2 regions of the Nostoc sp. TCL26-01 genome follow, and region 2 is predicted to be linked to the other one. Evidence: riboswitches for the same ligand, from Rfam matches in the RefSeq annotation. Region 2 holds a riboswitch; the other holds the start of a gene.
What was found. A riboswitch is a leader RNA that binds a small molecule or an ion and turns the genes downstream of it on or off. The one in region 2 is predicted to bind cobalamin.
Positions count from the first base shown of each region.

Region 1: another riboswitch for cobalamin. It lies ahead of FD725_RS09955 (DUF1636 domain-containing protein); the one in region 2 lies ahead of cobG (precorrin-3B synthase).

Region 1 covers NZ_CP040297.1:2,294,399-2,310,511, reverse strand. The annotation lists gene FD725_RS09985 (RNA-binding protein) at 1-251, shown strand, start outside; gene rpsU (30S ribosomal protein S21) at 379-564, shown strand; gene FD725_RS09975 (ankyrin repeat domain-containing protein) at 771-2,501, shown strand; gene FD725_RS09970 (carbonic anhydrase) at 3,002-3,736, shown strand; gene FD725_RS09965 (Uma2 family endonuclease) at 4,325-4,951, opposite strand; gene FD725_RS09960 (hypothetical protein) at 5,192-5,686, shown strand; cobalamin riboswitch at 5,739-5,879, shown strand; gene FD725_RS09955 (DUF1636 domain-containing protein) at 5,853-6,308, shown strand; gene FD725_RS09950 (cobalt-precorrin-6A reductase) at 6,387-7,136, shown strand; gene FD725_RS09945 (ABC transporter ATP-binding protein) at 7,402-9,126, shown strand; gene FD725_RS09940 (hypothetical protein) at 9,480-10,064, shown strand; gene FD725_RS09935 (N-acetylmuramoyl-L-alanine amidase) at 10,235-11,176, opposite strand; gene FD725_RS09930 (chlorophyll a/b-binding protein) at 11,482-11,661, opposite strand; gene FD725_RS09925 (hypothetical protein) at 11,843-12,082, shown strand; gene FD725_RS09920 (hypothetical protein) at 12,144-12,389, shown strand; gene infC (translation initiation factor IF-3) at 12,607-13,041, shown strand; gene FD725_RS09910 (nucleotidyltransferase family protein) at 13,177-14,445, opposite strand; gene FD725_RS09905 (alpha/beta fold hydrolase) at 14,795-15,679, opposite strand; gene FD725_RS09900 (HugZ family protein) at 15,696-16,113, opposite strand, start outside.
Region 2 covers NZ_CP040297.1:3,093,851-3,109,963, reverse strand. The annotation lists gene lepA (translation elongation factor 4) at 1-615, opposite strand, end outside; gene FD725_RS13445 (hypothetical protein) at 1,269-1,505, shown strand; gene FD725_RS13440 (ATP-binding protein) at 1,687-3,444, shown strand; gene FD725_RS13435 (DUF1877 family protein) at 3,552-3,824, opposite strand; gene FD725_RS13430 (precorrin-2 C(20)-methyltransferase) at 3,839-4,543, opposite strand; gene FD725_RS32970 (precorrin-8X methylmutase) at 4,546-5,172, opposite strand; partial or broken gene cobG (precorrin-3B synthase) at 5,251-6,573, opposite strand; cobalamin riboswitch at 6,671-6,827, opposite strand; gene FD725_RS13420 (class I SAM-dependent methyltransferase) at 6,994-7,776, shown strand; gene cbiE (precorrin-6y C5,15-methyltransferase (decarboxylating) subunit CbiE) at 7,802-9,019, shown strand; gene FD725_RS13410 (peroxiredoxin) at 9,021-9,575, opposite strand; gene FD725_RS13405 (lipopolysaccharide assembly protein LapB) at 9,637-10,863, opposite strand; gene FD725_RS13400 (chromophore lyase CpcT/CpeT) at 11,025-11,621, shown strand; gene cpdA (3',5'-cyclic-AMP phosphodiesterase) at 11,678-12,508, opposite strand; tRNA gene FD725_RS13390 (tRNA-Cys) at 12,859-12,930, shown strand; gene FD725_RS32460 (hypothetical protein) at 12,994-13,116, shown strand; gene FD725_RS13385 (hypothetical protein) at 13,907-14,551, opposite strand; gene FD725_RS13380 (NADPH-dependent FMN reductase) at 14,694-15,275, opposite strand; gene FD725_RS13375 (hypothetical protein) at 15,605-16,113, shown strand, end outside.

The sequences.
Region 1 (16,113 bases), 800 kb from region 2:
TTGCAGAATACGGCTCCGTTAAGAAGGTAGTATTACCTACTGACCGTGAAACAGGTCGTTTGCGCGGCTTTGCTTTTGTAGAGATGAGTTCAGAAGCGGAAGAAGCATCTGCTATTGATGGTCTTGATGGTGCTGAGTGGATGGGACGTGACCTCAAAGTTAATAAGGCGAAGCCTAAAGAAGACAGAGGTGGCTCATTCGGTGGGAACCGAGGAGGATACGGTGGTGGCGGCTCCCGCAACCGTTACTAAGGTTTGAAACGAAGAATTTATTGAAATTCGGAAGGTCAGACAACTGTCTGCCTTTTTTTTTCATTCAGTTAACTGGATTCTCTATTGTCATGATGTGAAAAATTCCATCAATTGAATAGGAGCAATAATGACCCAAATCAGAGTTGGTGAAAATGAAGGAATCGAATCGGCTTTGCGTCGATTTAAGCGAGAAGTTTCTAAGGCAGGTATTATGCCAGATATCAAAAAGCATCGTCATTTTGAAACACCCATAGAAAAGCGCAAGCGTAAGGAAGTTGCCAAACACAGACAAACTAAACGACGTTTCCGCTAAGAAATACTGCCGAAGAAAAAAAGCCCTCAAACTCTGTGAAGGCTTTTTTTCTAATTTGATTAAGAAATGTCACAGACAAAACCGCAAAATTAAGGCGATAGACTGCTGAAATCAAGGTTGGGTTGATGAACTTAGGTATCTACATTTTTTTTGCATAATTTAGTATGCGTTAAATCTAAATATCAGCAGTTGACTCAAACAAAATTATGCAAATCCATCTATATGCAGAACGCGGAGATATTGCCGGAGTTGCACAAGAAATTACTCAGGGTGTTGATATTGATTGTTTAGATGAATATTCTTATCCTGCTAAAACGCCACTCATGTATGCTGTGACTAGCATCTATGCAGATATTAATATGATGCGCTTCCTTGTGGAAAATGGAGCAAATGTTAATGCTGTTAACAACGAGTTACGCATTAATGTGCTGAGTTTAGCTGTGCAATCAGAGAATCAGAATGTAGATAAAATCAAATTTCTTCTGGATACTGGAGCAGATATTAACTATCGTACATCAGATGGAAATGATGTATTGATTGATGCGCTGTATGGTATTGATATCTTCCCTAAAAAAGACTTATTAGCAATTTTAAAGTTGCTCATTTCTCAAGGTGCTGCTGTCAACACCATCAATCATTATGGTGCATCTGCTTTGAAGATTGCTGGCGGTTTAGGAAGATTTGATGCTATGAAATTATTATTAGATTCGGGTTGTGAGTTGCCACAATTAGAGTGGACAGAATTAACACACACTATAGTTTTTGGGACTATAGAGGAACTGAAGATATTACTAAATACAGTAGCCGATAAAAATGTTTGCGATGCTTGGGGTAGAACTCCTTTGGTGATAAGTCTCCAGGTAGGAGATATAGAGAAAGCAAAATTACTCTTAGCTGCGGGTGCTAATTGCTATGAATGTGAGGATTGTCAAAAGACACCTTTGATGTATGCTATCGAAAACAATCATCTCGAAGTTTTTCAATGGCTCATTACTGAAGGATTTGATATTGAGGCGACTGATGAATATGATCATACTGCTTTAATGTTAGCGTCTGCTCGTGGTGCGACTGATTTTGTCCGTATTTTATTGGCAGTTGGTGCAGAACCAGATAGAGGTGATAATTGTCGTCGCACAGCTATTGCCAAGGCGAGTAACTTAGAAATTGTGCAAATGCTGGTGGATGCTGGTGAAGACTTAAGCGATATTAATCATGATATGTGGCGATCGCTCACAGGAGTGAGTTACAAACAATTTTATTTATCACAAATTACTCCCGAGCAATATTCGGTAGGCAAACATCGCTATTTTGGTAAAACTAATCCAGAAATTATGGAAATTGATTTCTGGAAAGCGATGATTTGTAGTCATGATTCTGCATACACAGCCAAATCTATCTTTGGCGATACTGAAAATGAAAACTGGAATCAACTGGTATGGTGTTATCAACGGTTTGCGAAAACAACTACACAGTTACCAGATGGGAGAGTCATCGATATTGGTGGTAGTCATGAAGATTACTATGACCCTGACTTTTGCATATATAACGATGTAGTAGTTTACCGAGGTGATGGCAATTTCCAAATTTGGGGATATCCCAGAGATATTTTTCCCCCAACTGATTTTCACTCAGCAACCCTAGTTGGAGAACACATCTATATTATTGGTAACTTGGGTTATGACAACGAGAGGATTTTTGGTGAAACACCTGTATATCGTTTACATTATGATACTGGCAAAATAGACAAAATTATTACTACGGGTGAAAAACCTGGATGGATCAGTCATCATCAGGCATTTTACCAAGAGCCAAACAAAATTTATCTGACTGGCGGTAAATTATGGGTAATGGATCATCAAAAGCCGGAATATCCAGATAATCACGTTGACTATATCTTAGATTTAACCAATTTCATCTGGAGTAGTATCAAAGTCTGAATGTAGCTAAATCCTGCTATGGCGTTTCTCGCTTTAGTGAAGTACATTTTGGATATTTTTTTATCTGTAAGTTCCTGAGCTTTGTGTCTCTGTCTTGAAAAGTTCAGATGCCTGCGGCAAGCCACAAAGCGTCTACGGAGGAAACCTCCGCTCCGACTTTTCGCTGTGTCTTGGTGGTAAAAAAGTAGTTTATTTAATCACAAAGTCACAAAGATACAGAGGAATTTGTCACTAGAAATTTAAGGTTGAGAGTACATCATAGACAAAACCCTTTTGTATCCATATTTTTATCAAATTATAAAATTATTTAATTGTTAGACATGATTTTGGTATAGTCCAGAGAATAAATACAGTTCTGTATAACTAAGTTGCAATAATTCGTAACTTTTTTGTTTCCCTAAAGATGCTAAAGATACTAATTTTCAGCATATTGGGGTATAGTTTACTGCGTTTTCTTGATAGCAACTTAGTGATTTTCACTACCGAAAATGAGGTGTATCATGAGTCAAATTAATGGGTTTGTGGGACGGCGTAATTTTTTGAAACTAGCTGGTGTTGGTGGCGTTGGTGTTGGTATTGGTGCTGTTGGTGGTGTACTGGGAACAGAAGAATCAGCTGTTGCTCAACAACCAACAATTCCTGAAGAAAAACCCCAACCCGTTAATCCACAAGCGGCTTTGAATAGATTGATTGAAGGAAATAAAAGATTTGTTGATGGTAAGCGCCTCAATCCTAACCAATCACGTTTGCGTTTGCAAGAAACAGCTGTAGCTCAATATCCCTTTGCAGCTATTTTAGGCTGTGCTGATTCGAGAGTACCTGCGGAAATCGTTTTTGATCAGGGATTAGGAGATTTGTTTGTTGTCCGGGTGGCGGGTAATGTGGCCAGTCAAACTGCTATCGGTAGCTTAGAATTTGCTACAGCTGTTTTAGGCGCACAATTAATTATAGTTGTAGGTCATGCTAGATGTGGTGCAGTTGTAGCGGCTGTTAAGGGTGATCCCCTCCCTGGAAGAATTGGTGTGTTTGTGGAAGAAATCAAACCAGCTGTAGAAAGGGTAAGAAATAAAACAGGGAGTTTAGAGGAAAATTCTATCATTGCCAATGTTCAGTATCAGGCAGAAAAGTTAGGTGAGAGTTCAACTATTTTAAGAGGTTTGGTCAAAGAAGGTAAACTGAAAATTGCTGGTGGCCGCTATGATTTGGCTAGTGGAAAAGTGACTTTGTTGACGTAATTTCCGTATTCTTGAGAAAGAGATTGATATGGTTGGAAAGACTTTGTTGTGACTCTCGTTAAATAACAATCAAAAATATAGGAATCCGATTTGATTTCTGTTGGCGTAGCCTGTGCTTACACAAAAAATCTAAGGATACGTAGTGGCGTGGCAAGCTTTAAATGTGGCGATAGATTTTTATTTTTGTAGGGTGCGTTAACGAACTAACGCACCGTCTTAATCTCATTGGCGGTGCGTTGCGCTACCCTGCGGGTTCTCCGAAGGAGTACGCAACAACGCACCCTACTATTGCACTATTTTAGCTGTGTCGCTCCACTACGTATCTGTTCAAAAATCAAGTAGTAATCCTATATTGATTTTAGTAATAAAATAACGTGAGTTCGATGCAGAGGATTTATACTTTATCCCCAGTATCTCTCATTGCAGGATACGGCAAATTATTTAGGGGTTTCATCCCTCAATATCTTGGGACAGGAAAAAAAGAGGATAAGTATATCGACTGTAGCATCTATAAAAATTATTACCCTGCACCCACTTGATATGAGTCTGTACCATTGATCTTTAACTGAAATCTATTGATCTATATAGCTATGGCATAATATCATCAAGTTTAAGCTCTAAATTAGGGAATAAATTAGAATTAATAGTGTCGCCCAGGCGATATTGTTGCTGTTGATATACCCGATTAACTAATTGACAGACTGTAAAAGTAGGTTGTTTAGGATTACCAATAAATTGCAACCCACCCAAACCGCGAAAATCTATAATCCAATATTCAGGTATTTCGAGAAAAGCATATTCTTCTACTTTTCTCGCATAATCGTCTTGCCAATTGGTACTGACAACCTCGGCAACTAGTTTAATCGTATTACCATTACAAATAATAGGTTCTTTTTGCCAAAGTGGCTCTTGGCTGAGTTTGATTTTATCTAAAACAATTACATCTGGACGTAATGCCGTCGCTTCTGCGGCAGGTGGTTTAATCAAACAAGTTTTGGGAATTAACAAGTTGAGCCTACGATTACATTCTGGATCAAAATTATTACGAAGAATTTCACTATAAATCCTACCAGCAATATTTCCTGAAACTTCTTCATGTGGACCAGTTGGTTCCATGTCACGTAATTCTCCATCAATAAGTTCGTAACGGGGATTATCTCCATAATCCGCGATAAATTGAGCGAAAGTAAGAACTTTGGGTGGGGTGTAGGTCATAGTTCATATTGTGGCAGGAGATGGTTTTATTTTAGCGAAGTGACTTTAACTCTGTTCCGTAGCTTTATTTCTCAGCGATTATTCATCCGCCAGTCGTACAGAATTCCCAAGCTGAATTCTGACAACTGACTCCTGAATTCTGTTTAATAATGATTTTTGATTAATAACTTTTCCCTTCGCCTGAACAGAGATAACATAGGTATTTAATGGAACATTGAAAATGGTGTGAGGAATTGGGCAATGAAGTATATACCTTATTCGCTTGGGGTTTTAGGGATTAGTTCTGCCTTAAGTTTAGCTATCAGCACTCAACCAGCCCAGGCGCAAGTAGCTTATGGTAGCTATGTAGGTATTGGTCCAACAGTGGGTTTGACTGATAGTATCCAAGTCGGGGGAGTTTTAGCTTTTCGCTACAAGCTTTTAGAAGCACCAATTTCTTTTCGCGCTCAAGCTTTAATTGGACAGAATACTGCTGTTGTCCCTACAGTTTCCTATGATTTGCCTTTGAATTGGCAAACTGATGCTTACTTAGGTGCAGGCTTAGTTCTAGCTGGTGGGAGTGAGGCTTCTCCTGTAGGCGATAAGATTAGTTTTGCTCTACAACCAGGTATCGACTATGTTGTACCAAATAGTAATACTGTGCTGTTTGGTAATGCAATTATCGCTTTTGATGCTTATCGGAATGGTGGTGGTGCGGCTGTTGCTGTCCAAGGTGGTGTGGGTTTACGATTTTAAATTCTGGAAAAATCATCATTCGCGAGCCTAAAGCAGAGTCAACATTAGTGTTACAATCTACTGAATATTCGGTTCTGGTGGGGATCAGCCACTAGAGGTAAGGGGGAAAGTTCGGTGTAAATCCGGCGCTGTCCCGCAACTGTGAACCACAACTGGGTGAGTCAGGATGCCCGCCGGAGTTTATCTATCAATTCTCAACATCTGCGAGGTACAGGTGACGATTAATCAAGCTTCTGGTGTGATTGATCACACTCTTTTTGTCTGCAAAACTTGTGCTAGTGTCTGGCAAGATGGTCAGCGTGTGGGTGAAAGTGGTGGTCAAAAACTTTTGCAGAAAATCCAACAATTAGCACAAAATTGGGAGTTGCGAGATGAGTTTCCCATTCAAGAAGTTGAATGTATGAGTGCTTGCAACCGTTCTTGTGTTGTGGCTTTTGTAGGCAAGGGCAAGCTGACATATGTGTTTGGCGATTTAGCTGTAGATGACAATGCCTCTGCTATCCTAGAATGTGCTAGCAAATATTATGAAAAATCCGACGGTCTACTGCCTTGGGCAGAACGTCCTGAAGCTTTAAAAAAAGGCATCCTGGCAAGAATTCCGACTTTTCGTGTTCAAAAATAGACAAGGAAGGGGATAAGGGGACAAAGAGATACTATCACTACTCTATCTCCCCATCCCCCACTCCCCACTCCCCAATTTATGCGTGTTTTAATTCTGGGTGGAACTGGAGATGCAGCCGAACTCATGGCTAGAGTATCAAATATCACAGGTATTGAGGCGATCGCATCTTTAGCTGGTCGTACCCGTAAGCCTACTCTCCCATCTGGTAAAGTCAGAGTTGGGGGTTTTGGTGGTGTGTCTGGACTGGTTGAGTATTTACGTCAGTTGCAAGTTGATGTCTTAATTGATGCTACTCATCCTTTTGCTCAACAAATCTCTGAGAATGCAGCAAGGGCGGCTCAAGAAGCCAGTATACCGCGTCTGATGTTGATTCGTCGTCCTTGGGAACGAGTATCAGGCGATCGCTGGCTGGAAGTTGAGAGTAATATCGCTGCTGCCAGTGTTTTAGAAAATCAAGCCAAAAGAGTCTTCTTAACTGTTGGTAGACAAGAACTCTCAGCTTTTGCCTATCTCCAAAATATTTGGTTTCTGATGCGGATGATTGACCCCCCTGATGCGGATGCCTTAGTACCACCTGGGATGATATTGTGCGATCGCGGCCCCTTTGCCCTAGAGGACGAAAAGCAAATCTTAATTCAACACAACATCGATACTATTGTCAGCAAAAATAGCGGTGGTGATGCTACCTACCCTAAAATCATCGCCGCCAGAGAACTAGGTATACAAGTTGTCATGGTAAATCGTCCAGCCGTCCCCCCAGGCGAACAAGTTGCAGATGTTGATAGTGCTGTAAAATGGCTATTGGAAAAAATAGTCAATGGTCAATAGTCAATGGTCATTAGTCAATGGTCATTAGTCAATGGTCAATAGTCATTAGTCAATAGTCATTAGGCAACAGATTCTTTTCTACTCCCCCACTCCCTCACTCCCCAAATCAGTTACCAGTTATCAGTTATCAGTTACCAGTTAATAAACGTTCACTGTTCACTGTTTACTGTTCACTGTTTACACCCCTCACTCCCTCCCTCTAGAGAAACTACACAAAAGCTGGTAGCGTCAAACAGAGGACAATATTTTTTGTGGACGTGATAGTTTGAAAACTCGTTCTAATTACTGGCAACTGCTGCCCTATGTTAGACCCCAGTGGCAGAATATTACTAAAGGCCTTGTTGGCATTGTGGGATATGTGCTGGCGACTTTGACATTGATTAATTTTGCAGGTAAGTTAGCTAACCCCTTTGGACAAGGTAATGTAGGAGCGATCGCATCTTTAGCTGCCATTTTGGGTTTAGTGTTTCTTGTGCGGGGCTTTTTCCAGTCGGTGCAAGATATTTACATGGCTAAAGCTGCGTTGCGTGTGGCGTTTCATCTCCGCAAGCAGGTATACACTCATTTGCAAAGGTTGGATTTAAGCTATTTTGAAACAGCTAAGGCGGGTGATTTATCTTACCGTCTCACAGAAGATATTGATCGTATTGGTGAAGTTGTCAATAAATTGTTCCACGATTTTATTCCCTGTGTTTTGCAGTTGCTAGCCATCCCCATTTACATGATTTACTTGAATTGGCAACTGACTTTGGCTACGGTGGTTGTTGCACCCTTGATGGGGATTTTGATTGGTTGGTTTGGGGAACGATTACGTAAATATTCCCTGAGAAGTCAAAATCGGGTATCTGATTTATCAGCAATTCTCACGGAAGTTTTTAGCGGGATTCGTTTAATTAGGGCGTTTGCGGCAGAAAATTATGAGGTTGCTAGATTCAGCCATGAAGCTGAACGCAGTTTTCAGGCTAAATACTCAGCAGAACGTCTCAAGGCTGTGCAGATTCCCATTGTCGGATTTTTGGAAGCATTGAGTGCTTTATCTTTACTGATGGTGGGTGCGTGGCAAATTCAACAAAGTAATTTAACTGTAGGGGAATTTTTTAGTTACCTAGCCGCCGCCGGGTTATTGATTGATCCCATCGGTCATGTGACAAATAACTACAATGAATTTAAGCAAGGAGAAGCTTCTGTTGACCGGATTTTTGAGTTGATGGTGATGCAACCAACGGTGATAGAAAAGCCGAATGCGATTAGTTTGCTACCAGTTAAGGGACAAGTGGAATATCGCCAGGTGACATTTGCCTATCAACCAGGGAAACCCGTCTTAAAAGATATTAGTTTATTGGCGATGCCAGGAGAAGCGATCGCTTTTGTGGGTGCTTCTGGCGCAGGTAAGACCACTTTTGTCAATCTTTTACCCCGTTTTTATGATCCCTCCACCGGGCAAATCTTTATTGACGGTGTGGATATCCGAGATGTCACCTTGGAGAGTCTGCGGCGACAAATTGGCATCGTTCCCCAAGAAACTATCATGTTTTCTGGGACAATTGCCCAAAATATCGCTTTTGGACAAGACATATTTGATTTAGAAGCAGTCGCCACTGCTGCTAAAATTGCCAATGCCCATCAATTTATTACCCAACTCCCAGAAGGTTATCAAACATGGGTGGGTGAACGGGGTGTAAATTTATCTGGTGGACAAAGACAGAGAATTGCGATCGCTCGTGCTGTATTATTGAATCCGCAAATCTTGATTTTAGATGAGGCGACATCAGCCTTAGATTCTGAATCGGAAGCTTTGGTACAGGAAGCTTTAGAACGGTTGATGCAGAAACGGACGGTATTTATTATTGCTCACCGTTTGAGTACTGTGAGAAGATGCGATCGCATATTAGTTTTAGAAAAGGGTCAAATCGTTGAATCAGGCACTCATGAGGAACTGTTAGCATTGGAACATCGCTATGCCAGATTTTATACTCAACAGTTTTCTTAACTCATATCTTGCATCAGGCGACTGGAAGTCGCGGCTACACAGACAAAACCCGCCTACGCGAGTTAAAAGCTTGATTTTACTTTAGTCCGCGTAGGCGGTGAGACCAGTCCTGTAGGCGGGTTTCCCGCCGTAGGGAACTGGCGTTAGCGTAGCGGTAGCGAGCTTGCGAGCGTCAGGGACTTGGTTTGTATAGCCACGATTTCTAATCGCTAGGGCTAGATGTGAGTTAAGTAAAAAATCAGACATGAGATTTTTGCAACTACTCCTTTACATTATTTAATTGGTTCACTGTTGCATAAAATACCCAAAAGGGATTAATAAGAGGGGATAAATTTGTTGCTTTCACTAAAACTATGCAGTATCCACTAGAACTTACCTTTAAATTTTGGGCATTAGCACCGCAAATATCTGTTGTTGATTCTCAAGACAATTTGGTTTTTTACGTTAAACAGAAATTATTTAAGCTAAAAGAAGCAATTACGATTTTTGCCGATAGCGATCAGACTCGTCCCCAATACTACATCAAGGCTGACCGGATCATTGATTTTTCCGCCCGTTATGAGTTCACTGATACCAACGGTACTAATATCGGTGCAGTCAAACGACGTGGTTTAAAATCTATTTGGCGCGCTCGCTATGATATTTTTGATGGCGATAGTACTACTCTAAGTATTCAAGAACAAAATCCTTGGGTAAAGATTGCCGATGCCTTGTTTGCAGAAATCCCCGTTGTTGGTTGGTTTACTGGGTATGTGTTCAATCCGGTTTATGAGGTGAGCCGGGCTGATGGTACAGTGGTGATGCGGTTAGAAAAAATTCCTACTTTCCTCTCTAGAAAGTTTACCATTAAACCAATTGATCAAATCAGCGATCGCGAAGAACAGCAAGTTTTACTCAGCTTAATTATGATGCTGCTATTAGAACGAAATCGAGGATAGTCAAGATAATTCGTAATTCGTAATTCGTAATTAAAGAGGGATAAAGCTAACACCAAATCAAAGATTTGGTGGACTAACCTTTGAGTTCTCGAAGTGTAAAATTAGTGGGGTCTTGTACCCACCACTGATTGTAACTACGAATTACGAATTACGAATTCTTTATTGCGTTCCTAGCCAATTAATTTTTGCCAACTCATTGGCCCAATAATCCCATCAGCTAGTAAGCCATTCTGCCTTTGAAATCTCTTAATTGCTGCTTCTGTTTGTGCGCCATAAATGCCATCAACATCAACGCCTACACGATATTGCAAGTATCTGACAACTGGGCCACCCGCGTGATTTGGTCTGATGATTCTTTTTGCTAAAATCAAATTCAGAGCATTCCATGTTGCTTCACTGACAATTCCTGTTTGTTCCAATCCCACAATACCTTGAAATTTTTCAATCACAAATTTTGTTTCGGCGTTGAGTTGGCTATTTTCTACTAGAGACTTGCCATTTCTATCAGTAATTTTCAGCCGATTTAATGATTTTTGTAATCGCAAAACACTTGTATCGACATTTTGTTCTTCATCTGGTACAGAAGGTACAGGAGTAGTTGGTATTTTACCTGTTAATCCTTTGACAATTGCGTTGGCAGTTGCTTCTGGATTAAACAAGTTCATATCTTTTTGAGAATCGATGAAGCAACATTCTACTAGGATTGCCGGCATATTGGTATTCCGGAGGACAAATAAGTGAGAACCACTTTTAACCCCACGATTGAAATATCCTAGTTTGATCACTTCCTCTAATACAGGTTGAGCAATTTTTCGGCTGGTATCACTGCCTGCGAAGACTTCTGTACCGTTAGCTTGTCCATTAAAAGCGTTGAAATGGATGGACACAAAAACTTCTACTTTGCTAGCATTGGCTTTATTGCATCTTTGGGAAAGTGAATCTTTGACTGAATCAGCCCGATCTGGTTTACATGATATTACTTCATGACCTAAAGCTTTTAGTTTAGATATTACTCTATTGCCTACATCTAAAGTTAGATTGTCCTCAAATTTTATGCCTCTAGCGCCTGTATCTGGTGGGCAATTGTGACCAATATCGATGCCATATCTCATAATATTTAGCCTCAAATGATGTTCTCAATAATTCAACATGATTGCTATTGCTGATCTTCAGTTCATTTAATTGCTATTACAGAAAAACCTGAGTCACATACTACTATATACAAATCTTTGATGACATAATTTCTTATTTTAACAAAAAGCGATCGCTTACTTTTGCAGGTAAGCGATCGCATCTCAATCTAGAAATTCTTGAATTAAAATAAAATTCTGTTGAATCTGTACATTTGTGTGCTTAGTAAAAATGATTTACTAATACACAGATGGCATTCTGATTGTTGGTAAAAGCCTACATCTATCTAGAGGATACCCCAGAAATGAAGAAAGCCTTGACCAGAAAAGAATTCAATCAAAATGATAGATAGAAAGCCCAGCATGGCGAAACGACCATTCCAATTTTCACTTTGAGGAGTAAACCCAAAACGTACAGAGTTGGGGCTATCTGCAACGTTGGGTGGAGAATTCTTGAAACCTGACATGAGTAAAACTCCTTAGTTCAAGTAATGTAACAGTTATCACTGCCTGTAAAGTAATGTAACAGATTTTCAAGAAAGCGCAACATTTGCTGAATACAAAACTAAAAAAAGTAATTTGCTAGAAAAACCGGCACAAATCTGCAAACTGTGAGAATATAAAGAAAAGCTTAAGAGGAAAAGACTCATGGTAACTGCCAAGGTGATGCAACAACTCTGGGCTATAATTGAGTCTACGCAAGTTAGTACCTTGCTTCAGTTTGACGATACAGCTTTAGTGAGATTGCTCTTCCAGCAGTTAAAGGTAAAGCAAGGACTAGATCATACTTGTGAAGACAGCAATCTCAATAGTTACATTGAATCCAAGTTACCACTAATTCGTGATACGGCTGAAAGCAGACTATCCATTGAAAAAGATAATCATTAACAGAGAAAAACCCAATAATTACCGACATTAAGCATATTTAAGCGAGTTAAACCAAACTAATATGACGAATCACTGGCTAGAAATTGCCCTAGTAGCCTATCTGATTGGAGCTGCAATTGAAGGGGTAAGTACAGCCAGTCAGCTATTTCATTCCATGCCAGAACTAACGAAAGATTCCCAAAAGCCATCAACAGATCCCACAAATCCACCAAGCTTTAGTTGGCGAGTCGTCGCGGTTATTTTATCAGTTAGCCTTTGTGGGGCTTGTTTTTGGCCTTGTCGCTTACTCCACCGTTCTTTGAAGTGAATTAAGGTGAGAGGACAGAGGCTAGCTGCTTTTTGGGTGAGGCTACACTGGACTGACAATTTTGTATTAATACATCATAATTTTTCTCACCTTCATCATTGACATTGTGTTACCTTGGCATTAATGGCAACATCAAATATTGAATAATTGAGAGGAAATCATTATCGCCGTCCAAAAACAACTAATTAACTCCCAAATCAAGTCAAATCAAGTCTTCTTGATTGACCATGAGAATAATAATCGTGGTTTGATTGATACTTACGAAGCTCTACAGATAGCTGAAAGTGTAGAACTTGACTTAGTTGTTGTCTCCCAAGACAAAGATATTCCAGTAGCCAAGATTCTCAACTATGGTAAGCTGCAATATCAAAAGAAAAAGCGTCAGGGACATAGTGCTAGACCGACAGTCAAAGAAGTTCGGTTTCGGCCAAATGTGGGGGCATCCGATTATAATTTACGTATCCAGCAAGCAATTCAATGGTTGAGTAAAGGCGATTCCGTAAAATTTGCTGTTCGTCTACGGGGTAGAGAAAATCAGTACCGTGACAGCGCTGGAGAATTACTAGATCGTGTTGTCAATGATCTCAGTCAAGTAGGTAAAGTCCAGTCTCTAGATAAACGCGCGCTAATTGTTCAAGTTATGCCCGCTTAAAAGTTTGCCATACCTTTATTACACCGACTAATCCCGCTTCCACGTTTTATATACATGAAGTGACGTAAAGTAGAGACGTAGTAGAGACGTAGCACTGCTACGTCTCTACTGTGGTATGATGGCGATCGCATCGCATTATTTTTGCTCGCCCAGAATAGCAACACACCATGCAAAACCGCGTTTTAAGGGTGTTAATCCAAATTTAACTATCAATCGAATTGGGCGAATCACATAGTAAAGTCCAGACAGCCAGGATGGTAGTGGTAAAACTACGTAATCTTTATCTTTTGGTGTCATGGCAAATTGTAAAATAAATATACACAACAAAATTTTATGTTTGAGGCTTTCCATAATTCGGAAATGAAAAGCTAAACGCCAAGACCAAAAAGACCTTTCAATCACATCTACAGGTTGGTCAATTTCACTAAAAAGTCGTTGTTTAACCTCGGCAACCAATACCTCAATCATCGGATGATTGCGAATCTTTTGCTGAATTTCTGCTGGCAGATTAATGTTTTGCAGATTTTGCGCTAGACATAATCCCAGTAACAGCATTCTCTCACAACTGTGTTTTTGGGCTTGTTCCCACAGTTGTGTCCATTGAATTTCTGGATGAACTGAGATTAATTCAGCTATGTCGCAAATCCAAGATAGCTTTTCCCACAAATCTTTACAACCATGTATGCAGAGGTACAAAACTAAATCTTCTAGTGAGAAATGGGGGATGGCGTTTCCACCGAAAGATACAGGTTGTTGACGTTCCCACAAATCATCAAAATCTGGTTTGTAAGGGAAGTAAGTTGGGGTTAATTCCCAGTGTAGGTCTATTGCTACCCTACCATCTTCACTGATAAGACTATATTCGCAAAATACTTGTTGTAATTCTTGTCTTGTTTCAGTTAAGTAATGTTCTGGTTGATATTGCTGTGATTTAAGTAGTTCTATGACTTTGGGGATGTCAGATTTTTTGACTAGAATGTCTAAATCTCCAAATTTTCTGAGAACAATATCACCATAAGCTGCTATTGCTAAAACTGGCCCTTTGAATGGTATGGCACGTATATTGTTAGCTTCTAGAAACTTCAGGATATTGATCAGTTTGTGAGCGAGAAATAGATTATTCAGCGTCAGTTTTTGACACTCACCATGTAAATAAGTAAAGACATTTGGCGGTACTTGTTCTGGACAAGTATTTTTTAAATTATTGTAAAGAAGTGGTTTTATCCTATGATGGGTTGCCATTTTGATGACATAAACCCAGTTTATTTCTTGCTGTAATAGAGCTTTAATTCTTAATTCTTTTTCTGGTTGAAGATGATTTCTAGCACAGCATAGGAGTAGTTCTATTTCTTTATCTAGATATACAAGCTGTGTTGGCGTAGATATTGGCGATAGTGTGATCATTTTTGGTAAAAATTACTGGCTGATTTGTCACTATAGGTAAAACACACTTAAGGACTCTTTTGATATATAGCTATTCTCAGTTAAGTGAGGTATGGAATTTTTTTTAAACGCAGAGGGACGTGGAGGAAAGCGCTGAGGGACGCTGAGGTTTTTTCAGTTTTGTTAGCGGTGTACTCATCACCTCATCAGATTAAAAAATGCTATGGCTATCATGTCATCTATGCTTTTTTGGCACATTTAATTATTTCATCATTAAATAACCTGTTATGTAAAAATTCGGTAAAAATTTTGTCGGGCAAATACTTAATCAAGACTATTGATAAATTAGTGATAAAAGATACATGAGCAGTTAAAGATGGCGTTGCAATAGACCAATGATTACTTCAGGGAGTTCTAAATGAGGTAAGATGCCTGTCTGAGCGATCGCATAAAATTCGCTGATGGCACTGGGATTTAAGCTGGCTAAACGCCTGCCTAATTTAAGATTGGTAAATTGTGCCTTTTCCCCCCAAAAGAAAACTGTAGGTGTCTTGAGTTGCTGAACATACAAACTCAAGTCAAAGTAAAGATCACCTTTAAGGAATGACAAAGCGGCAAATTTGGCATTGGGTTGTTGTGCGGAGGCTAAATAAGCCTGCACCATCTCTGGAGAAACACGCTGGGGACGGGCAAAGAGGAAACTTTGGAGAAAATTCTTTACCGCAACTTCATTTTCTGCCCCCAGGTGATAAATTATATCGTCTAACACTGGTGTATTGATCACGGATAGTGGTAGTCTACGTCCTGCACCTTGACCGAAATCATCAAATCCAGAAGGACAGACTAAGAATAGTGATTGGAATAAATTTGGTTGGCTAATAGCTAGACGGATAGCGAAAGCAGCCGTCAAAGAAGAAGCGATAACGGGGATAGGTTGAGTACAAGTTTGGCTGATAAATTCGGCGATCGCTGTGAGATAATCTTTAATCTGGTAGTCCCGAATGGGATGGGCCGACTCTCCCCAGCCGATTAAATCAGGGGCAAGAATACGGTGGCTAGGTGCAAAAGCTGGATAAACTTTTGACCATTCATAAGCAGAAGCACCACCACCAAAATTGTGTAAAAACAATAATGGGGGTAAATCTGGCGAGTCGTCATGCAACCAGGGTGCAGCCGTTTGGGTGTAATAAACCATTGCCCCCAGGGATGTGTAGATGACTTTATGCCCAAAGCCAGGAGGTTGAAACTGAAGCATAAAAATGTATCTTTCCTTATTTCCCATCTCCGGTAATTTGCACCAGTTGATCGAGGCGATCGCCACTTATGTGATATGCTCCTCCAAAGCCGATGACAAAACGACCTTGACTAGGAGTGAGGCAAAAAATCCGAAAGTCAGCCAAACCCCGCAACACTTCGATAATTTGACCAAAACGTGCTTGAAATTGCTCAACAACTTGCTGCCAAATTTCTGACTCACGCTCAATCAAACTAGCTGTACAATCAAAATTCAACCGCCGACGAGCAAAAATTTGATTTGTCTTCCCCTCATCTTCAATAAATAAAACACTTACCAGAGGATTAGCTTGAATATTTTGTGTATGCGTTGAAAGACCACTAACATAAATATATATATTTTTAGCCTCATCCATTACAAAGGGAGCATAACTACCATTAGGGATTCCCTGTTCG
Region 2 (16,113 bases):
ATAATAGCTATCAAAGATTAACGCTCGTAAACGTTGATCAACTGTGTTGGCAGCTGGTGGTACACGCTCCACAATCGCTTCGAGAATCTCACTAATCCCAATACCTTCTTTTGCCGAAGCTAGAATTGCCCCACTGCAATCTAGACCGATAATTTCTTCAATCTCACCAATAACTCGGTCTGGTTCTGCTCCTGGTAAGTCAATTTTATTAAGAACAGGGATAATTTCTAAATTATGCTCCAGTGCTAAGTAGACATTTGCCAAAGTCTGCGCCTCTACACCTTGAGACGCATCCACTACCAACAAAGCCCCCTCACAAGCAGCCAAACTCCGCGACACTTCATAGGAAAAATCTACGTGTCCCGGCGTATCAATTAAATTTAATACATATTGCTGACCATCTTTTGCCTGATAGTTCATCCGGGCCGCTTGCAGCTTAATTGTAATACCGCGCTCCCGTTCTAGATCCATATTGTCTAGAAACTGTTCCTTCATTTGCCGATCATCAACAGTACCAGTGGCTTGCAGTAAGCGATCAGCCAAGGTAGATTTCCCATGATCGATGTGAGCAATAATACAAAAATTGCGAATGCGAACTGCGGGGACATCAGTCATATACTAATCTTTGCTGAAGCAGCAACCAAGGTGAAAAAGCAATTTACTTCATGTATTGTAATGCCTTATTAGCCAAGATGCTGCTACAGGAAAGTCAAAAGTCAATGGTCAATGGTCAATGGTCAATGGTCAATGGTCAATGGTCATTAGCATTTCTTCTTCTCCCCTGCATCCCTACCAGATCAGTTACCAGTTAATAAACGTTCACTGTTCACACCCTTCACTCCCCCACTCAGCACGGGCTAAACGCCCCGCTACCGCTAACAGCACTCTCTCACTCCCTCACTCCCCCACTCACTACTCAGCACTCCCTCACTCCCCTTCTTAAAAATCTCTATAAAGTCTATTTTTATGTGCTAGTATCATCAACCTGAAGCGTACAATAAAAATATATAAGTACATAGTGTAGATATGATAGGCAATTACCACCCGTAAATGCCCGTAATACCTAGTTTACTGACAAAACTTCTAGCCTTATGGACTAGAAATGCCCATGAAAATTGCCACTTGCTACCTGCTGCTGTTAGTTTGGTGAAATTTCGGGGAACTATGTAACTATAAAGTTTTAATATTTTGTCAGTAAATTAACCCGAACAGTGAATGCAACTGCTTTATAAAGCTTGTGACAAGAAATTCTCTGAGTATATAAACCTATGAATATGAAAGAAAGAGCTACCGATGCGGAATCCAGACAAGCCGACAAGGTAGAAGTCTCTGTGCAATTGGATTCGGAGTTACTGGAACAAATCCAGCATCTGACTAACGATCCGAGTAAAGTGATTGAAGTAGCTATTCGTCAATGGTTACGGGGGGAAGTTCTCAGAGATGATGAACTGACGCGCAACCCACATCGAGTTCCAGTTCCTCCCCGTGGGGAATGGAATGATTGACATTTATGAATAGGCTGTAAAGAAATAGCCAAAAAATGTAAATTTTGTCAATCTAGATCCCAGAACAGCTAAAATACGCAATACTCAGTATGTCAAAGCTGTAAAATTTTACCTGAAGCTTTGCCAAGCCTTAGCAAAACTGTTTTGAGTTGCCTTTGTCCATCCAACTCGATTCGATGTAATGACTATTACTGCCAATTCCCAATTGCCAAATAGATTTCCTCCAACCTTGGAATCGATTAACCATAAGGCTGACGGCTTATTACCAACTCTCGGTGCTGAGTTGGTATATACGCAAGATGGGACAGGACGTTACCTGTCTTTTTATTGGCAGAAAAGTGAACTTTTGCAGTCCAACCCACAGCAAATAATCACTGAATGCAATGGGCAAGAAATCTTTACCCCAGTGGATAAGGTTTCTTACATGGAACGATTGCATCGAGTGTTGACAAATTTGGTTCCGGAAAAGTTTCCCTGCTGGTTTAGCTGTTGCCATAACTTATTCGAGTTGGAATTAGTCATCTGTCCCATGATGCCTCCCTTGGGAACTGCGGCAACTACGGTTCTGGTATTAGGCAGATTGTTACAAGTTAAGGTGAGCAACCAAGAAGTCAACGTCGCTATTACTACTCCTACACAGATAGATTTAACAGCGCGATCGCAACAACACCAAAGACTGGTAAATAAAATTACCAGAAACATCCGGCGGACGTTGGATTTAGATATAATTTGGCAACAAACAGTAGATAGTTTAGGTAAAGCACTGCGGCTAGAGCGTTGTATTATTTGTCCCTATCAGCCTTCTAGCTCCAAGGTGCGAGTTATCGCTGAGTATCATCAACCAAATCGGAGTTCGATGCTGGGTTTGGAAATAGATGTCAGTTCTGAACCCGCATTTGCTCAAGCCTTGGCCACCTTGGAACCGATCATGATGGAAGTTCCAGGTTATAATATATGCCCGCAGCAAAAAATTTTAGTAGTCGCTACCTGCTATCAAGACCAAGCTAATGGGTTAATAGCGATTAATTTACCAGATGAGTGCTACCCCCTAACAAACGCCGAAATAGAACTCACAAAAGAAGTAGCAGATCAATTAGGCACAGCGATCGCTCATGCTACTCTATACAAAGAATTAGAAGCCGCACGCCAAAAAGCCGAAGAAGCCTCCCGCCTCAAGAGTGAATTTCTCGCCAATGTCTCCCATGAAATTCGCACTCCCCTCAACGGGATGATTGGCTTTTTGAAGCTGATTCTCGAAGACATGGTAGATGACGCGGAAGAAAGAAATCAGTTTTTAGCGGAAGCCCATCAATTATCATTACACCTACTCAACGTCATTAATGACATCTTAGACATAGCCAAAATTGAAGCCGGCAAAATGGAGCTAGTTTGCGCTCCAGTGAAACTAGCAGAGCTATTCTGGGATGTAGATAGTTTTATGCGTACGCCAGCAGAAGGCAAAAACCTCAGCTTCCGAATGCAATTGCCCTTAACCTCAGACGAAATCGTTGTTCAAGGCAATTATCAACGGCTATTGCAAGTTATGTTAAATATAGTCAATAATGCCATTAAATTCACTCACGAAGGTGGTATTACAGTCAGTGCCGATGTGGTACTGAAAAAAAGCAAATCTCCAGACCACCAATTCCCCGGCATGGTCAGAGTCAGGGTAGCAGACACGGGTATTGGAGTTTCTCTAGATAAACAGGATAAACTATTTCAACTATTTTCTCAAGTAGATGGTTCCCGCACCCGTCAATACGGTGGTACAGGTTTGGGACTAGCCATATCGCAAAAACTTATAGAAGCGATGGGTGGAGAAGTCCATTTTTACAGCCTGGGCGAAGGACTCGGTTCCACCGTCACATTTACAGTACCCCTATATCAACAACCTGTGATGCTGTCATCTAGTGACGCTGATTTAGACGTTATTTGTTAAATCAAGAAACTACCTCGTCTGCGGTTTAACACTCCAGAAATCTTGTGATTGAAAGTTGGTTTAAGCTAGTAAGGATATAAGGATATGCTGAGAAAATGTCATATTTCTTAATCAAGAAGGGAGTTGAGCCAGTCACGCACATCTCCTTTACCAACTTGGTTTCCAAATATTACCCATGACAAAGGGGGTTCACCAACAAGTTCACCCGTTAACAAGAAATTGATACCATCCCACGCTTTATCAATATTTAAATAGTCTCCAGTGGTATCTAGTTCTCCATCAACATATAAAAGAGAAACGATCGCATCTTCAGTTGAACACTCAAGAAATTTTGTTAATTCTTCTGTGGTGATGGCTTGAAGATGACCAATCATACCCATATTTTATGCACTTCCTATAGCCGATTCTTACTTGGGATAACAATCATGGCAAAATAAGGTACTTCATTTGGATCAACCTCATCTAAAGGTATAATTTTTTGTTGTGCCATTGTTGCCCTTTCAATGTATAATGCCCGTGATGCTAATCCTAATTGATGTAGGATATCTCGCACTTTGGTAAAGTGTCGTCCTAGTTTCATGATGGCGGCTGCATCGGTGGTCAATAATTGGGTGGTGAGTTCTTCGGCTGGCAGAGGTGCAGGGAGGACGGTGAGAATGTCGTTGTAGTAGGTGAAGGGTACACCCAGGGACACGGGACAAGCCATAAGAGAGGAAACGCCGGGGACAACTTCAGTTACGTATTCTTCAGATAAGCGTGTGAAGACATACATAAATGAACCGTAGAAAAACGGGTCGCCTTCACATAAGACTACTACATCGCGTCCGGCGGCTAGGTGTTCGGCAATTGGTGCTACTTCTTTGTCGTAAATATCTTTGGCTTTTTCTGGTTCTAAGGCACGGGGGAGGTGAAAGGGGACTTCAATTTGTCCACCTGTTAAATAGGGAGAGGCGATCGCTCGCGCTATACTGTCCTTATCTGTGGCTGATTGATAGGCAATGACAGGGGCAGACTGTAATAGTCGCAATGCTTTGAGGGTTAACAGTTCTGGATCTCCTGGCCCGACACCAACACCGTAAAGACGACCTTTAGCTGTCATAATTATTCTTCCTCCGTTGCCAGGGCGTTAACTGCGGCGGCGGCGATCGCACTCCCACCCCGCCGACCATGTAAAGTCATATATGGGACGTTCCTGCTGTCTGCGGCTAATGCTGCTTTAGATTCGGCTGCACCCACAAACCCCACGGGAAAACCCAGTATCAAAGCAGGTTTGGCACATCCGTCATCTAACATTTCTAACAGCCGAAATAGGGCAGTCGGTGCATTGCCAATGGCGACAATAGCCCCGGCTAGTTGAGGTTTCCACAATTCTAGGGCTGCTGCTGATCTGGTAGTTGCTAATTTTTTCGCTAGTTCTGGTACTTCTGGCTCATTTAGAGTGCAGATAACTGGATTATTAGCAGGTAATCGCCGCCTTGTCACACCATCTGCCACCATCCGACAATCACAGAGAATTGGTGCGCCTGCGATGAGTGCATTCCTGCCTGACTGTGCGGCTGTAGGTGAATATCCCAAGTCTGTGACGATATCCGTCATTCCACAGGCATGGATTAGACGCACAGCCACTTTTGCGACATCTGCGGGAAGTATATCTAAATTGGCTTCCGACCGAATGATAGCAAAGGAATGGCGATAGATTTCATTAGCATCACGGATATAATCAGACATTGGCAAAGACAGAGAAAATGATGTTTTTAATTGATCAATAGTATATTTATTAACAAAATCTCCAAAAGATTCATCTGAATTTAAACGTCTTATTTTGTATAAATTCAGCATCTTTTCTATCAACATGGGTACTTCAGCAACAGCTACATTTTGGTAGAGTTGACGACCAAATTTTTCCTGATTTTCACTGTCATGAACATAAATGTGATACTTCTCCCCAGTGCCATCATTGACACCGAGTAAGGCAATATCACTCATATGATGTTGAGCGCAGGATTTGTCACAACCGCTAAAGTGGATATTGATTGAATGTTCTATAGTAACGCGAGATTGGAGATACTTAGCTAATCTTAGTGCATCACCTTTAGTATCTGTTGCCGCCACCGCACAACCGCGATTACCAGAACAAGCTACTAACCCACTTTTGATATTTGTACTGGAGAAATCTAATCCTAAATCAATAATTTCACTCTGAACATCTGTTAGTAATCGTTGGGGAATATCAGTTACGAGTAGGTTTTGCCAAGGTGTCAGTCTGAGTGTACTACTGCCATACTTTTGTGCCAAATTAGCTAACCCTCTGAGTTGTCTAGATTCAAGACGACCGAGAGGCAATACAACACCAATGTAAAATAACTCTGGTTGGCATTGGGGATGAATACCGATGGGGGGCTTAGGGGCCCCCTCTGGGGTTGGGGGGAGGGGGAGAGGGGGGGGAATTTTATCTCCTTGTCTCTTTGTCAAAGAAAAAGATAAATATTTCTCAGCTGCTTGTAGATAATTTGCCAAACTTAGACTATTCACCACCTCCCGCAGTCGGGGTTTGCGTTGACTGTTAGCATCAATATGAGCGAGATAGACATTGGCTAAAGCTGCTAATGCTGGTAAACATTGCTCTGGTAGTAGGAAAATTCCTGTGTCTACAGGTAGTTCTCCCTTTGCGCCTATACTGACGTAAAGATGGAAATAAACTTGACTTGTGATTAAAACGGCAACAAAAGTGATATCGTTAGGGCGATCGCTGACTTTAACCTTTCCACTACCATCAAAACAGACACTAAATTTGGCAGATAGTCCCGATAAAGCTGGATGTTCAGTTATGTAATTATCCCAACTTTTAACCAAAAACCGCGTATCAATTAATTCTTGAGGATCAATCCCAGCCGTAGGACTGGTCATAATATTGCGGATTTGGTCTACACTCGGATTATGAGAACCTAAATTTAAAGCCTGGAGTTGTGCAAAAACTGCTGGGTCTATTTCTGTGTGAATTTCGCGGATTTGCAAATTAGCTCGATTAGTCACATCAACATAACCACCGCCGTAATTATCAGCTATATCTGCGATCGCTTGACACTGTATAGTATTAATTATCCCACCTGGTATTCTGATGCGAGACAATGTACCATCTTGGGCAGGTGTGGCATAAAATAATCCTGGGCAAGGCGTAAGACCAGACAACAAAACAGTAACTCCTTCTCTGTGTGACGCAGAGAGTAGACAGCAGACTATTTGGGGTTGGCATTCTGACTTGGAAAGTCAAAGAAAAATCTCTTTCTTTTGCCTTTCCTTTACAGCTGCGGCACAGTCCCGGAATTACACCGAAGTTTCCCAACACCAAGCTTTAATAATTTACCACGAGTAGCTAGTCAGAATCTTGAAGACTTCATATTTTGCATTAACTTAATGAAGTTTGTTAATTAGGGTGAATATCAATTCAACAGAAGTCAATACTTTGTTATTGTTCTCTCTGGTTTGTCAACATTCAGAAATTTTCGTCATATTCAGAAATAGTTTGTAAAGTTTAGAGGATGCAAACACATGGCTATTTATGAGCAAATTGGTAAAGAATATGATTTAACCCGTTGTGCTGATTCTTATATTACTGGTCAATTAATTCAACACTTAAAGTTAAAGCCAGATAATCTATATCTTGATGTGGCTTGTGGCACAGGTAACTATACACTAGCTTTAGCAGAAAATGGCGGAATTTGGCATGGAGTAGATCAATCACATTTAATGATTGACACTGCTAAAAACAAAAGTAACGCTGTTGCTTGGCAAGTTGCATCTGTGGAAAATTTACCTTATGCTGATAAATCTTTTTCAGGTGTATTGTGTACTCTAGCTATTCATCATTTTTCTGATTTATTGTCGGCATTCACGGAAATTTACCGTGTTTTAGCATCTGGTTACTTTGTGTTATTTACAGCCACACCAGAGCAAATGCGAAAGTATTGGTTAGTTGAGTATTTTCCAGAAGCTATACATCAAGCATCTGAACAAATGCCAAGTTTAGAAGCTGTACATTATGCTTTGAGTCAGGCTAGTTTTAAGTTGATAAAAACTGAGCTTTATAATGTACAGCCAGACCTAAAGGACTTATTCTTATATAGTGGTAAATACCATCCAGAACTATATTTAAATGAAAATATACGTTCAGCTATTTCTACTTTTTCTGTACTTGCTTCCCCGGATGAAATTGTGGCTGGATGCCAAAAACTAACAGTAGATATTGATACTGGTTTGATTAACAAAGTGATGCAAAAATATGAACACAATCAAGGAGACTACCTATTTATTATTGCTCAGAAATTAACATAATTCAGGAAAATTGATTTTAATTTATATGACGAAAAAATGGTTATCGATTATCGGCATTGGTGAAGATGGATTACCAGGATTAAGTGCGATCGCTCGTTCTTTAGTTGATCATGCTGAAATTATTATAGGGGGCGATCGCCATTTAGCAATGTTACCAACTGATGACGAACGTCAAAAAATTCTTTGGACTTCCCCGATTACTGATTCAATAGAAGCAATTATTCAATATCGGGGTAAATCTGTCTGTGTTTTAGCGAGTGGTGATCCTTTATGGTACGGTATTGGTACTACGCTGACGCGACGTATTCCCGTAGCGGAAATGACGATTATTCCTGCACCATCATCTTTTAGCCTTGCTTGCGCTAGATTGGGATGGTCTTTAACTGAGGTAGAAACTCTGAGTTTGTGTGGTCGTCCGCCTGCCTTACTCCCAGCTTACATCTATCCGGGAGCAAGATTATTAATTTTGAGTGAGGGAAAAAATACACCTAGCATGGTGGCAAAAATTCTCAGACAGCGAGGGTTTGGGGATAGTCAAATGACGGTGTTGGAAAGGATGGGAGGCATTCATGAAAGCATGATACAAGGAATAGCCGCATCTTGGCAGGAAACAGAATTAGCAGATTTAAATGCGATCGCTGTACATTGTCTTGGTGATGCGGGGATTGTTCCTTTATCCAGAGTACCAGGATTGCCCGACGAAGCATATCACCACGATGGACAACTTACCAAGCGAGAAGTGAGAGCTGTTACCCTATCAACTTTAGCACCTATTCCAGGACAACTACTTTGGGATGTAGGCGCAGGTTGTGGTTCCATATCGATAGAATGGCTACGGACTCATCCACGATGTCAGGCGATCGCCATTGAACAAAATGCTGCTAGACTCCAGTATATTGCTGATAATGCTGCGGCTTTGGGTACTCCTAACCTAAAAATTATCGCTGGCACTGCACCATTAGTTTTACAAGACTTACCCACACCCGATGCTATTTTCATTGGTGGTGGAGTCACAGCAGCTAATTTATTTGATACTTGTTGGCAAGCATTGCGTTCTGGTGGACGGTTAATTGCCAATGTCGTCACCATCGAAGGTGAGCAAACTTTATACCAATGGTACGAAAAAGTTGGTGGTAGTTTTACTCGCATGGCAATTCAACGAGCCGAACCTATTGGTAAATTTTTAGGATGGCGTGCAATGTCTCCTGTTACTCAATGGATAGGGATAAAAGGCTTTAGCTAATTTAAGCTTGAGACTGCAACTGTTCCAGTTTAGCTAGCACCTCTGTACTGTGAACAGATGGGTTAACTTTGACGAAAGTTTCCCGCAGGACACCTTGAGGATCAATAATAAAGCTATGACGCATGGAGACATAACCAATCCAAGAACCGTAAGCTTTACTAACTGCACCGTCTGTATCTGCTAACAAAGGAAATTTTAGCCCTTCCGAATCACAAAATTCGGCATGAGAATCTATATCATCAGCGCTAACACCAATAATCTGAGCGTTCTTTTCTAAATATTTCGGTAGGTCTTGTTGAAATCGTCGTGCTTCAATAGTACACCCAGCAGTAAAGTCTTTGGGATAGAAATACAGCACTACCCACTTACCCCGCAAATCTGAGAGAGAAAGTTTACCATCACCTGTGTTGGTGGCTAGGGTAAAATCGGGTGCGGGTTGATTAATTGCTGGTAGTTTACCCCCAAGTGCATTAGCCGTTGGCACCAAATTTAGCCAACTGATGATAGCAAAACAGCTAACAAGCAATATATGCAAAAAATTGCGGCGGGAAACCATAAATTTGGATAAAAATAACTACTTTACATAATTTTACAATTCTTTGTGGTTTTCGGAAAAATTAAAACTTTACTTGAGGAACTTTTTCAATTTGTTGTGTAAAATAAGCTTCTTGATGCTTTAACTGTTTAGCTAATTCTAATCCTCGTTGAAAAGCAGCGATCGCTTGTGAATATTCTTTCTGCACCAAATATAATTGCCCGATTTGGTCGTAAGCTTGCATCATCCCGTAAAAATTGGCAGCTAATGACTCAGTTTCTACAAGAATTTTACCAGCTTGTAATGCTTCATTGATTTGTCCTTGGGAACGATACAAGGGAATTAATTTTTGTATAGCTTCAGCCGCACGAGTATACTGTTGTAATTGCCAAGCAGTAGTATATGCTTCTTGGTAGTTTCTAAAAGCTGCTTGTAGTAAGATGGGATTTTCCCGTGCTAAGGTTTCATAATTTGCCCCAATCTCTAATTGCAAACTAGGCAATCGAGTGAGATTATTTTGTTGAGCATAAATTGTTTTTAACTTGCTCAATACATCAATTGATTTTTCTGGCTGCTTAGTCTGTTGATAAATATAAGCTAGCTTTTGCAAGTATGTTAACTCATCTTGAGCCGTAGCCGACTTTAATAATTCCTCATAAATGGTAGCCGCAGGAGGATAATCAAACCAACTTAAATGTAGTTCACCAATTGTTTTGAGAGTGTCTACTTCCCCAACAGCATTTTGTTGCTGTCGCATGACGGCTAGAACTTGATTGTAAATTGCTATAGCAGGTTTAGGCGATCGCAATTTTTGATAAGCATCACCCAAAGCCTGCAAAAGTTCTAAATCAACACTGCTTTGAGCATTCTTGTTTTTTCGTTGCGCTTGTTTTTCAATTGCCTGCAACCTTTGATTGATGTATTGTACCTCCTGGCGATCGCTTTGTCTCCAAGCAATATCCCCCACTCTTGAGAGTGCTTGCACTTCCGCCACAACACCCAAATATCGCCGCAAGCGCAATTCCCGGTTCCAAATCTCAAACGCAGTTACTTTATCTCCAGCTTGTAATGTCGCCGCCGCTTGTTGATTGAGTTCATCTAATGCTGCCTCTAATTTTAACCGTTCTGGAAGAGTCAGAGGTCGTTTACCACGCAAAGATGGTAAAAGCGGATCAGGTGTAGTAATCTCTAAAGGACTAGGAGGAAACTTGTCAGCTTGTTGCGGATCTTTAGTCTCAGCTAACGTTGAGAAACTAGCAAGTTGCCAGAAGATAGCGACTGTAACAATAACACTGAATTGCCGTAACATAGGTATTCTATAATTATGTGAGCCAGGAGAAAGGCAAAAACGCAAGACACACTTATCATTTCTTCTTATCCTAAGTCCCCAATCACCAGTCCCCAGTTCCCAATCACCAGTCCCCATTACACATTAAAATACTTGCAGATAATTTTTAAGCAAATTTGGTAATGACTCATTCTACAGATATCGCTACCTTAGCACGCTGGATGGCATCTGATTTTAGCAATCAAGCACAAGCTTTCGAAAATCCGCCTTTTTATGCTCATATTCGGGTATGTATGCGTCCCCTTCCTTGGGAAGTATTATCTGGGGTGGGATTTTTTGTGGAACAAGCCTATGATTATATGCTGAATGAACCCTATCGCCTACGAGTATTAAAATTGATGACGATAGCCGATCGCATCCACATCGAAAACTACACTGTTAAGCAAGAAGAAAACTTCTATGGTGCATCTCGTAAGCCCCAACTCCTGAAAACTTTAAGCAGCGATGCTCTAGAAAAACTCCCTGGCTGTAACATGATTGTCGAGTGGACTGGTAATAGCTTTCAAGGCAAAGTAGAACCAGGAAAAGGTTGCATAGTCTTTCGCAAAGGACAAAAAACCTATCTAGATAGTGAATTTGAAATTGACGAAGAGAAATTTATTAGTCTTGACCGTGGACGAGATTTAGAAACAGATGAGCATATCTGGGGTTCCGTTGCTGGGCCTTTTTATTTTACCCGCCGCCAGAGTTTTGCTGATGAAGTGAGGTTGGGTGATTAGTCAGTCGTCATTAGTCATTGGTCATTGGTCATAATTCACATTAGGCGTAAATTACTTCATGATAATGTCGTCATCGCTGATTCTATCGTGTCAGCGTAGGGAACTCGCTCAATCTCGGTTTCCCATGTGCCGTTAGCATATAGTTTTAATAACCGAAATCCAGGATATTCTTGATTAATCGCAAAAGCTGGACTTTCAGATTGGAACTGAAAGCAAGTTGATGGAGTACCTAAATAATCAACATTGTGGCGATGGTGTTGAAATTCCTGGTGGATATGACCAAATAAAACTAACTTGACTTGTGGGTGACGATCAACAATGTCAAAAAACTCTTCAGAATTTTTCAAACAAGTAGCATCTATCCATGTGGAGTTCACAGAAAAAGGAGCATGATGTAAAGCAACTAGAGTAGGATTGTTGCCTAATATTTTTAGCTCATAATCAAGCCACTCTAAACTTGTAGCCGACAGATAACCATGCAAAAATTCCGGAGTGCAAGAATTCAGCATGACAAAATTCCAATTCCCACGCTGAAAAGACTTACGTCGAGAAACCATCCCCAGATTTAATATTTTATCCATAGCGATCGCACAATCATGGTTTCCTGGCAGCCAGTAAGTCGGGATTTGCAGTAAATTCAAGTAATATTGTAGATTTTCATAGGATGCTGGTGTACTATCTCCAGACAAATCTCCCGTTAACAAAAGTAAATCAATTTCTGAGCGTAGTTCTTCTAGCCTCTTCATCACAGCCAAGAAAGACTTTGTTGTGAATATACCTTGTAACCGTTGATTTTCTGAAGCCAACAGATGCGTATCTGTGATCTGAGCAATTTTTATCGGAGACATTTGATTCATTTTTAAATTCAGCAACTTGTGCGGATTCATATATAAGACTCATATTTAATTTTTCCAAAACTCCGTATACCTCTACCTCTCTTGTTTTCTGTTCTCTGTTCTCTTTCTATGCAAATAACTTTAGTAATTACATCAAATGTTTATTTTAAACGTTTTAATAAGTTTTAACTTTTTCATCTATCTTAAGGAGTAAATTATGATTTTTTTGTATTTTACGACACTCATTAACAGAAGTGTAAACGCTATTGTAAATAAAGTTAGATAATCTTTGTCTATATTCATAGCCTTTACTTTCATCCTTCCACAAGCATAGACAAGATTTTTCTGTAGTAGGATGCAAAGTTCAAGAAAACTGTGTTATAGTTGTTCACTGTGGATACGGCGACATAGCCAAGTGGTAAGGCAGAGGTCTGCAAAACCTTTATCCCCCGGTTCAAATCCGGGTGTCGCCTTTAGTTGTACATTAACTAATTATTTGTCACTGTCAACAGATTGTGTATTACCTGGGTTTTGATTTGGCTAGTGAAAAGGTCAAAACCCTGAAAGACAAAGAGCTTGAGTTGTTTAAATCTGGTGAGGGAAAGCGTTTGATGCTGTTGGGAGCAGTAAAGAAAAAAGCTGCCAAGGCAGAAGACTGATACTTTCGCTTGTGGAGTTTGACCGAGAAAAAGCGATCGCTTCCAACAAGGTCAACCAGTGATTTCTATGTGGTTAGATCAGATTTATCAAGGGTTAGTAGTTAAGTTAAAAAAGCAATCTGTGAAGTAACTAGCCATAAGTCTTTTAATTGGCATCAGTAGCTGATATTTTTTCTACAAGGAGTAACAGAACAATCAAAAGACACGGTAATTCGGTTATTGAACATCAATTCATTGAAATCATTGCAGTACCTACTTTCCAGTATAAGAGGGTGTTTGAAAAGTTTTAGTAGGTATAAAAATGTCATTCTTCCTGACGCTCCGCGTCAGGAAGAATCTAGGTTTTGTGGCACATACCGAGATGTTTCATTCCGCTACGCTGCATTCAACATGACAAAGAAACAGACTTTTCCAACGTCCTCTAATACCAATTCAAAATTCAAAATGACGCGACGCTCCTGCGTCGCTAACGCTGCGCTATCGCGGACTCGCTCTAATACCATTTCACGTTAATCATGATACACATAAATTATGTAGAGACGTTGCAATGCAACGTCTCTACTGTTCACATTTAAAGGAAATTGGTATAAGCGTTCGCGTAGCGTCTCGTAGAGAAGCTATGCCGTTCGCGTTAGCGTCTCTGAAAGAGAAGGCTTTACGCTGCGCTAACAAAATTCAAAATTAAGAAAGCCTTGTTCTACAAGGGTTTCCGTGTTTGGACCTGTATCAGATTTTTAGTGAATTGGTATAAGGCAGTGATGCTTACGGGGAGTAGGGCGATCGCTCTCAACTAGGCACTTTTAATGGAATTTGATGAGTTGAGAATAGCCACTAATATTTGCATTAGTTCCTGCAAATCGGTTGGGATACGATAGAGCATTAAATCTTGAGTTATCAGCCGACTAGCTCGTTGGAAACTACCAAACTGCCAAATATCGCCTGTTGTCACTGCACCATACAATATAGGTTCATCCGCTTCTATCCAGGAATCTATGGCAATTAATTCCACAGCTAGTTGTGTAAATCCTCTTGTTAAATCCGCTTGTTTTGCTTCTACAATCAGTATTTGATGTTGAGACTGTAAGTAATAGTCCAAATCTCCTCGGAGGAATTGATTTACTTCAATGGGATATTCGATATTGACTATTGCTTCAGTAATATGAGCCACTTCTAACAAGATGGGGGCAATCAAAACTTCTCTTCTTGCTGCTTCACTAGTGAGACTGACACGAGTAATTGCTTCTTCTAATCGCTGTTTTAACTCAGCTAATCTAGTGATTTGATGATTACTAACTGGGAAATTTATATGCGCTTTGGTTAAACTTGCACCTAATTCGCGCAAGATGTCGGCTGGAGCGAATCTTAAATCAAAGTATTTGCGAAATGTGTAAGTTTCTGACGGTTTGAGGATAGGTGGACGGTGCGGTATAGTCATAAATTAAGTAAGTTTGGACTTCCCTATTTTTTGTTTGGTTTTAATATCCAACAATAGCCAAAGCAATTTAGTTAAATGAGATCGAGCTAATTTTTTGCTAAAGTTACTTTCCTGCAGGCTGACTAACAATATCCTGAGTTGATTAGAAGGGACTTCCTTTTTCTTTTCTTTGCCGTTGCAATGCTTCTTCGTACCACTCTAATTCATCCAAAAATTGACTGACTCTCTTAGTCAAAGCTGCTTCCTGTGAAACACCTGCTTCATCTAAAGAGTCCGCAATTTTGGAAATAGCAAAAATGCTGGAAATAGTAGGCATTCCCATTTCTGACAGAAAAGCGCGTAATTGGATGGCTGCTCGGACTCCGCCAAAGCTACTAACTGAGTAAGAAACAATCCCAGCCGGACGGAAAAAGTATTCTTCTAAATAGTGATCCATGAGATTGCTTAATCCTGGCTGAATAGAATGGTTATATTCTCCCGCAACAACTACAAAACCATCTGCTGTTCGGATATGCTCTGCCAGTTCTGCCATCTTTGCAGGAGCCTGACCTTTGCCATATTCTTTATACATCCGGTCTAAGATACCAAAGTCATACTCCTTTGCATCGGCAAAAATTACCTCATGGTTTCTTTGCCTAAGCTGATCAATCATGAATGTAGCAGCTTTGATGCCCTGGCGATCGCTCCTGTAGGAACCATAGAAGACTACTGTTTTAAAGCTCATGATGAATGATTTTTAATTAAATAAATAGTTCAAAGTCTAGCCATACATCGAATTTATCATCTACTGGCTGTAAGGTGAAATTGGTGCAGGAGATGAGATTGAAGTAGTACGTCGGGATGAAAACAATGTTACAGTTGCCGATATCGATATATTGAGAGAAAGAATTTGTTTAAAGGAACGCTTGGTACGTGAGAAAGAACATTATTTCGCTATTGGTTGTATCGGGAGGATTTATAAGTGCATATATTGGTTTATTTACCCCCGCAAATATTTATTTGCTCAACTATCGTGAAATGAGCATTAACGGGTGGTTTTACTTGGGAATAAATATGGGGCTATCGCTATATCTTCTTGGTATCTGTGCAACTGCTGTAATATTTCAAGGAATGTCTTCTCAAGCATCTAAAATCGAGCCATCATTTCTGGTGTTAGGTGGCACGATTGGTTTGCTAGTTGGTAGCTCACCCATCCTCTTAAATTTACTACTCCAGACATCATACTATCCCATTTCACCTTTGATCATTTTGCCTTTTGCGTTTTTGCTATCCATTGTAGGGATTCGTATTGCTTGTGAATTTCCACGCAGGAAATCTAGTTCCCATCAGAGAGTTTTATTATCAAGAATCTCAACTTTAATTGGATGGCTAGTTGCTTTACTTGCCTTAACTGTTATCTGGATTAACAATAGCAGTTTTCCGGGAATAAATGCTGCGTCAGTGGTTCGGGAGCAATGGGCAAATCAAGAATTTAACGGATACAAAGGAGTCGTGGAGACAATCAAAACCTGTCAGCCTATTATAAAGCAAGTGGGCAGAGTTAAGTATGTTGCACCAACATC